One region of the Mesorhizobium sp. M2A.F.Ca.ET.043.02.1.1 genome, then DNA from elsewhere that is predicted to be linked to it. Evidence: riboswitches for the same ligand, from Rfam matches in the RefSeq annotation. Region 1 holds a riboswitch; each other region holds the start of a gene.
The links. A riboswitch is a leader RNA that binds a small molecule or an ion and turns the genes downstream of it on or off. The one in region 1 is predicted to bind thiamine pyrophosphate.
Positions count from the first base shown of each region.

Region 2: linked by a shared signal. The riboswitch ahead of EJ068_RS28125 (YkoF family thiamine/hydroxymethylpyrimidine-binding protein) and the one ahead of thiC (phosphomethylpyrimidine synthase ThiC) in region 1 are both predicted to bind thiamine pyrophosphate.
Region 3: linked by a shared signal. The riboswitch ahead of thiB (thiamine ABC transporter substrate binding subunit) and the one ahead of thiC (phosphomethylpyrimidine synthase ThiC) in region 1 are both predicted to bind thiamine pyrophosphate.

Region 1 covers NZ_CP034445.1:2,827,745-2,830,003, forward strand. Annotated here, with positions in the region: gene EJ068_RS13335 (hypothetical protein) at 604-831, shown strand; TPP riboswitch at 953-1,069, shown strand; gene thiC (phosphomethylpyrimidine synthase ThiC) at 1,173-2,259, shown strand, end outside.
Region 2 covers NZ_CP034445.1:5,874,306-5,876,564, forward strand. Annotated here, with positions in the region: gene EJ068_RS28120 (GSU2403 family nucleotidyltransferase fold protein) at 1-614, opposite strand, end outside; TPP riboswitch at 810-922, shown strand; gene EJ068_RS28125 (YkoF family thiamine/hydroxymethylpyrimidine-binding protein) at 913-1,521, shown strand; gene EJ068_RS28130 (ABC transporter permease) at 1,760-2,259, shown strand, end outside.
Region 3 covers NZ_CP034445.1:2,351,186-2,353,444, reverse strand. Annotated here, with positions in the region: gene EJ068_RS11215 (ABC-F family ATP-binding cassette domain-containing protein) at 1-190, opposite strand, end outside; gene EJ068_RS11210 (thiamine diphosphokinase) at 201-845, opposite strand; TPP riboswitch at 976-1,081, shown strand; gene thiB (thiamine ABC transporter substrate binding subunit) at 1,125-2,135, shown strand.

The DNA of each region.
Region 1 (2,259 bases):
TCCAACCTCTGAAACAAAAAAGAGGTGACCCCCAAAGGCCGCTCTCGAGACCGCAAGTCTGAGCCGCTAACGCATTGCGATAACCAGGCTGTCCGAACTGGGCGTCGATGCCTTCCTCGACCAGGTCGCGGTAGGCGGCGATCTCATCTACCGCATGCATAGCCAAGCCAGAGAAGTTTTCGGCAGCGGAATTCTCGGTCGCTTCCCCTTTTATGACTAGAGGGTGCGGCCGATCCGGCCGCGACGATCTCGCAGGGATTGCCATATACGGCAACACGAACACCGGCGGATCAATACTCGGATAATGGCGGCCGGCTATGTAGCGATCGATCGCGCACCAACATATCAATGCAATAGCTTAGTTGCTTTCAAAGGCGGGTCTCTACGAACTGCAAGCAAGCTAAACGATTGCGTCAACTCTTCCTCGCAGAGCGAAAACTCCGCGCCCACGCGATTTCTCTGCTGGAACAGCGGCACATCCTCAGCGCCAGGACACGGCCGCCGCCGTCGGGTTTTACGAAGCCGGTGATTGCATAAGTTGCCCGCAAGATATCATTGGTATCGGGAACGCCGCCGATGCCGCATCCTGAATAGAGCGGCCGCTTGCACCTGCCAGCCCGACGACCAGATCATATCTGCAACTCCATCTACCTGGACGTGGTGCAAATCACCTCGCTGAAGCCGCAAATCGTCGCCTTCGACCAGGATAACCACATCCGTGACCGCCTGAGCTACTCGGTCGATCTCGACGCACATGGCCGATACAGTTTTTCCATCCTTCACGAAGCGAATGAGACTTTGGCCATTCCAGCCCTGGTCTACGGGGCGTGACTTGTCCCCGATGCATGCGCGAGCTCTCCGCTCGGCCGGCCGCCGGACGTCGCCACCGGCCGAAGGCGCCCGAAGGCGCCCGAAGGCGCTTGACAAAGCAGCACCGGCCCATTCAACTTGAGGCATTCACCAGGGGAGTCCCGGTAAGGGGCTGAGATACTGCTGGCTTTCGCGGCGCAGTGACCCGTTGAACCTGATCCAGTTCATACTGGCGTAGGGACGGTGCAAGCGCTTTGCGGGAGTTTACGCCCGAGGTCCTGCTGCAGCAGGTCTACAGAAGCGTCTTTTCATCCTTCCGGCACAGAACTGGGTCTCCAATGCATGAGCAAAGGAGCCTCACGATGAATGCCCTCACCCCCGCCGTGTCGACGGGACCACTGCCCGCCTCGCGGAAAATCCACAAGCCCGGCGTCCTCTACCCGCAGATCAGGGTGCCGATGCGCGAGATTTCCGTCCATCCGACGGCCGGCGAACCGCCCGTCACCGTCTACGATCCGTCCGGCCCCTACACCGATCCATCAGTCCAAACCAGCATCGAAAAAGGCCTTGCCCGGCTTCGCCACGAATGGGTCACGGCGCGTTGCGATGTCGAAGCCTATGACGGCCGCCACGTCCGGCCGGAAGACAATGGATTCGCCACCGGCGAGCGCCTGACACCGGAATTTCCGATACGCAATCGGCCGCTCAAGGCCAAGCAGGGCAAGGCGGTGACCCAACTTGCCTATGCGCGCGCCGGCATCATCACGCCAGAAATGGAGTTCGTAGCCATCCGCGAGAATCTCGGCCGCGAGGTGATGCGCGGCAAGCTGCAACGCGACGGCGAAGCCTTCGGCGCGGCGATCCCAGATTTCGTCACACCCGAATTCGTGCGCGACGAGGTGGCGCGCGGACGCGCAATCATTCCCGCCAACATCAATCATCCCGAGAGCGAACCGATGATCATCGGGCGAAATTTCCTGGTGAAGATCAACGCCAACATCGGTAACTCGGCTGTCACATCGTCGATGGCCGAAGAGGTCGAAAAGATGGTGTGGGCGATCCGCTGGGGCGCCGATACGGTGATGGACCTGTCGACCGGCCGCAACATCCACAACATCCGCGACTGGATCGTGCGCAATGCACCGGTGCCGATCGGCACGGTGCCGCTCTATCAGGCGCTCGAAAAGGTCGGCGGCATCGCCGAGGACCTCAACTGGGAGGTCTATCGCGACACGCTGATCGAGCAGGCCGAGCAAGGCGTCGACTATTTCACCATCCACGCCGGCGTGCGGCTGCACTACATACCGCTGACCGTCGACCGGGTCACGGGCATCGTCTCGCGCGGCGGCTCGATCATGGCCAAATGGTGCCTGCACCATCACCGGGAGAGCTTCCTCTACGAGCATTTCGAGGAGATCTGCGACATCGCCAGAGCCTATGACGTTTCCT
Region 2 (2,259 bases), 3.0 Mb from region 1:
AACTCGATCCGGTAGCGCGAGGCGTTCTCGTACTGCGTCGCGCGGCCGGCATCGGTCCGGTGCGGGATTTCGCGAAACGTCGGATCGACTGCCTTCAGCACGTCGATGACCGGCGGCATGCTGTCTTCCACTTCGGCCGAAACGGAATGGAACTGTGCGAAATCGGCATCGCCTGTCTGCAGCGCGGCACCCGGCAATCGCACCCCGAGATGCCCGGCATAGGTCTGGAAAGCGACGGTGCCCACCAGCACCGCGCGCAGCCGGAAGAGCCCCGCCTTTTCCAGCGCCTCGACGACATCGCCGGTGAAGGTCTCGGGTGCGGTCAGGCCGGCATCGCGGACAAGCGTGGAGACCAGCTTGCGGCGGCTCCTGAGATCGCCCTTGATCTCCCTGAAGGCCGCAACCCGACTGGCGATCTCGGGATCCTCGGCCGGACCGACATAACGCCTCTTTTTCTCGGGGCGGGTTTCCTCGAAATACCAGTAGTCGCGGCCCTTCACCGGCACGCGCACGAAATTGCCCGCCGTCGAGAAATCCGTCTCGAAGGAAGCATCGAGGCTGCGCTGCACCAACTCGGCGTAAAGGGTGCGGTAGGCGAGGTCGATGGTCTTCATGGGCGCTGCTATTGTGCGTTATAAGATTCCTGCAATTTTCTTATAACTGCGGCGCTAGGTCGATTGCAAGTTCGTTATAAGAAATTCGTGAAAATCTTATAACCACCGGCATCTCCCCTAGGGGAGATGAGACTCGTGGCCCAACTGGCGTCGCAAAAAACCGCTTCCCCAACCCGGCAAACAGTGCTTTAACGCGCCCATCCACAGGGGTGCTCCGTACGGTCGGGGCTGAGATGGTGGCGGCAAGCCTCCGGACCCTAAAGCTGATCTGGATAATACCAGCGGAGCGAGGCGGGCCATGTTTTCCGGCGCACAGATTTCCCTTTATCCCATGGCCGACGATTTCGTCGGCGTCATCCTCGGCGCGTTGGGCGCGCTCGATCCTTACCGCGACAGGCTGAGGATCGAGACCGACGACATCTCGACGCTGCTGGTCGGGCCGCCCGAAGTGCTGTTCCCGGCGATGCGCGACCTCTTCGTGGCAGCGGCCAAAAGCGGCAGGCATTGCGTGCTGTCGGCCGCCGTCTCGCGCGGCTGCCCCGGCGAGCCGGACGACCCGATCTGCCGTTCCGACGAGATCGGCGGCCCGGCGGTCCCGCTCGACGAGCGCAAACGCGCGGCGCTCGGCGCCGTGCGGTCGACGCCCTCGACCGACCAGCCGGTGGCAGCGCAATTCTCGCTCTATGTGATGGGCACGGGCGATCACATGGACGAGATCTATGGCTGCATCGACTTCCTGAAACAGTCCGGCGTGTTCGACCGTTCCAAGAACTTCTGCACCAGGCTGCGCGGCGACGCCGGCGCGGTGTTCGCCACGCTCAACGAAGCCTTCTGCCACTTCGGACCCGGCGCGGGGCATGTGACCCTCGACATCACCATTTCGGCCAACAGCCCGACCGCGGTTTGAGCGCAAGCTCGAGCTGTCGAGGAGAGTTATCGTGGCTGTTTGGTATGACCTATTGCATGGGGGAGAGGGCCCCATATCTGACCGCCTCTCTGAAGAGGGAGCGCAGCCTTCGGCGATTGGCGAAAGCCGAGGTGAAGGCCAATCTCCCCCCTTGTGGGGGAGATGCCTGGCAAGGCAGAGGGGGGCGCTGTCCCGCCGGCATGTCAGGCGTTCGCAAGCGCAGCCTTCGTCGGATGCTATGGGGCAAGTTTCGCAGGGAGGCGTTCCTTCGCGCCCCCCTCTGTCCTGCCGGACATCTCCCCCACAAGGGGGGAGATTGGCTCTCACGGCGACCTTCGCCAAAATCGCTCCCGCCGCCCTCGCGTTTACGTTGCTGCTCCTCGCTTGGGAGTTCTACGCCCGTCTCGGCGGCATCGCGCCTACCGTGCTTCCGGCGCCCACCCGCGTGCTGGCGCAAGCCTGGCAAAACCGCGCGGCACTTGCCGAAAACACGCTGCCCACCATCCGCGCCACGCTTGCCGGCTTCGCCTGCTCGCTCGCCGCCGCCTTCGTGCTTTCGGCGCTAGTCGACTTCCTGGCCCCGCTGCGCCGCGCGCTGTTTCCGCTGCTGATCGCCAGCCAGACTTTGCCGTTGGTGGCGATCGCGCCGCTGGTGGTCTTGTGGTTCGGCTTCGGCCTCTTGCCGAAGATCCTGCTGGTCGCGCTGGTCACCGTCTTCCCGATGATGGTGGCGCTGGT
Region 3 (2,259 bases), 480 kb from region 1:
GGAACACTTCGCCGTCCTGCGGCTCGATCATGCCGGCGGCGATCTTGAGCAGGGTCGACTTGCCCGAGCCGTTGCGGCCGACCAGCGCGATCTTTTCGCTGGCGGAAGCGCTGAGCGCAGCACCGTCGAGCAGCGGGGTGCCGCCGAAGGTCAGTTTAATGCCGTCGAGGTTGAGAAGTGGCGGCGCCATATCTGGAATGTCAGCTTTCGGGAAGAGGATAGGGGTGGGCCAGAAGCAGCGCCCGGCCGCGCTCCAGCGCGATGCCAAGCCGCCCTTTGACCTCGTTTGATATAGTGAGCGAGGAGCCGAACGCCAACTCGACGCGGTCGAGCGGCCATTTGGCGCCGGTGACCGTCAGGCCGGACAGGTCGGAGAAGCCGAGCACCGAAAACAGGGTGCTGTCCGCATAGTCGAAACTGGCTTTGCCAGGCAGGATGGGAACGCCTTCCTGTGCGCCGCTCGTCAGCAACACGGTCGTGCCCGCTTCTGCCAGCCGCACGGCGAGCGCCAGATGCAGGGAGGCATGGTCGGCGCGCTTGCCGCCGAAGGCGCCGGCAAGCACGAGGCTGGTGGCGCCGCGCTGGAGCGCTTCCGCTATTGCAAGCTCGCCATCGGTCATGTCCTTCTCGGCCGGGAAGATTTTTTGTGGGACGGAAGCCAGATCTTCGGGCAGGTTGGCCGGCACCGAGTCGAAATCGCCGACCCAGAGCTCGGGGACAAGGCCCAGCATGCGGGCATGGCCGATGCCGGCGTCGGCGGCGATGACGCGCGAACCAGCGATCTGGCGTTCGAGCCGGGGCGTGCGGATAAGCTCGCCGCCAAGCAGGATGGTGAATGTGCCCATGGCCGTCGCCCTTACCAGCCCGCCGGGGGAAACGGAAGCCGGAAGCGCCGCGCTTCGGTTCCTGCCTCGGAACATTAGCTGCCCGGCAAACTTCCGCTTGCACGCCGCTTCGGCCGGGCCTATCTGTCGAAACGCTCTAACGGGGTGCCGGACGTGATCCGGCTGAGAGGCAATCGAGCCAACCCGCTGAACCTGATCCGGTTTGTACCGGCGGAGGGATTAGACGTTTCGGACCATCCGGCGCCTCAATTCCTTGTCACTCGAACGAAGGAGGCGCCGATGCGCGCGATATTGTCCAAGCTTATTCTCGCAGCCGGTCTTTTGTCGCTTCTGGCCGGTGTTGCGCCTGCCGTCGCCAAGGACAAGCTCACCGTCTATACCTATGAAAGCTTCACTGCCGATTGGGGGCCCGGACCGGCGGTGAAGAAGGAATTCGAAGCCGAATGTGGCTGCGATCTCGAATTCGTCTCGGTCGCCGATGGCGTCGCGCTGCTCAACCGCGTCAAGCTCGAGGGCGCCGGCACCAAGGCCGACATCGTCCTCGGCCTCGACACCAACCTGACCGCGGACGCCAAGGCGAGCGGGCTGTTCGCGCCGCATGGCGACGTCTCGGGTATCAACGTGCCGGGCGGCTGGAGCGACGACACTTTCGTGCCGTTCGACTATGGCTATTTCGCCGTCGTCTATGACACGCAGAAGCTAAAAGTCCCGCCGAAGAGCCTGAAGGACCTGATCGAGGGTAGCGGCACCGACAAGATCGTCATCCAGGATCCGCGCACCTCGACGCCCGGCCTCGGCCTGCTCTTGTGGGTGAAGTCTGTCTATGGCGACAAGGCGCCGGAGGCCTGGGCCAAGCTCAAGACGAAAGTGCTGACGGTGACGCCGGGTTGGAGCGAGGCCTATGGCCTGTTCACCAAGGGCGAGGCGCCGATGGTGCTCTCCTACACCACCTCGCCGGCCTATCACATGGTGGCCGAGAACACCGAGCGCTATCAGGCGGCGTCCTTCGAGGAAGGCGAATACCTGCAGATCGAGGTTGCCGGCATCACCACGACGGGTGCCAAGAACCCGCTGACGCAAAAGTTCATCGCCTTCATGACCGGGCCGAAATTCCAGGACGTCATCCCGGAAACCAACTGGATGTTCCCGGCCGGCAAGACCGACAAGCCGCTCAACCCGGCCTTCGACAAACTGGTCAAGCCGACCAAGACCCTGCTGTTCAGCCCGGAGGAGGTTGCCGCCAACCGCAAGGCGTGGGCGGATGAGTGGCTGGCGGTGATGAGCAAGTAGGCTGCGATGCTTGCGCCAAGGCCCCCCTCTCTGTCCTGCCGGACCCGGCCCTTCGCTGTCGCTCCGGGCGTTCGTCATTCGGAAAGCCAAGCAGTTGGCTTTCCGTCCGCTTCGCGGACCACTC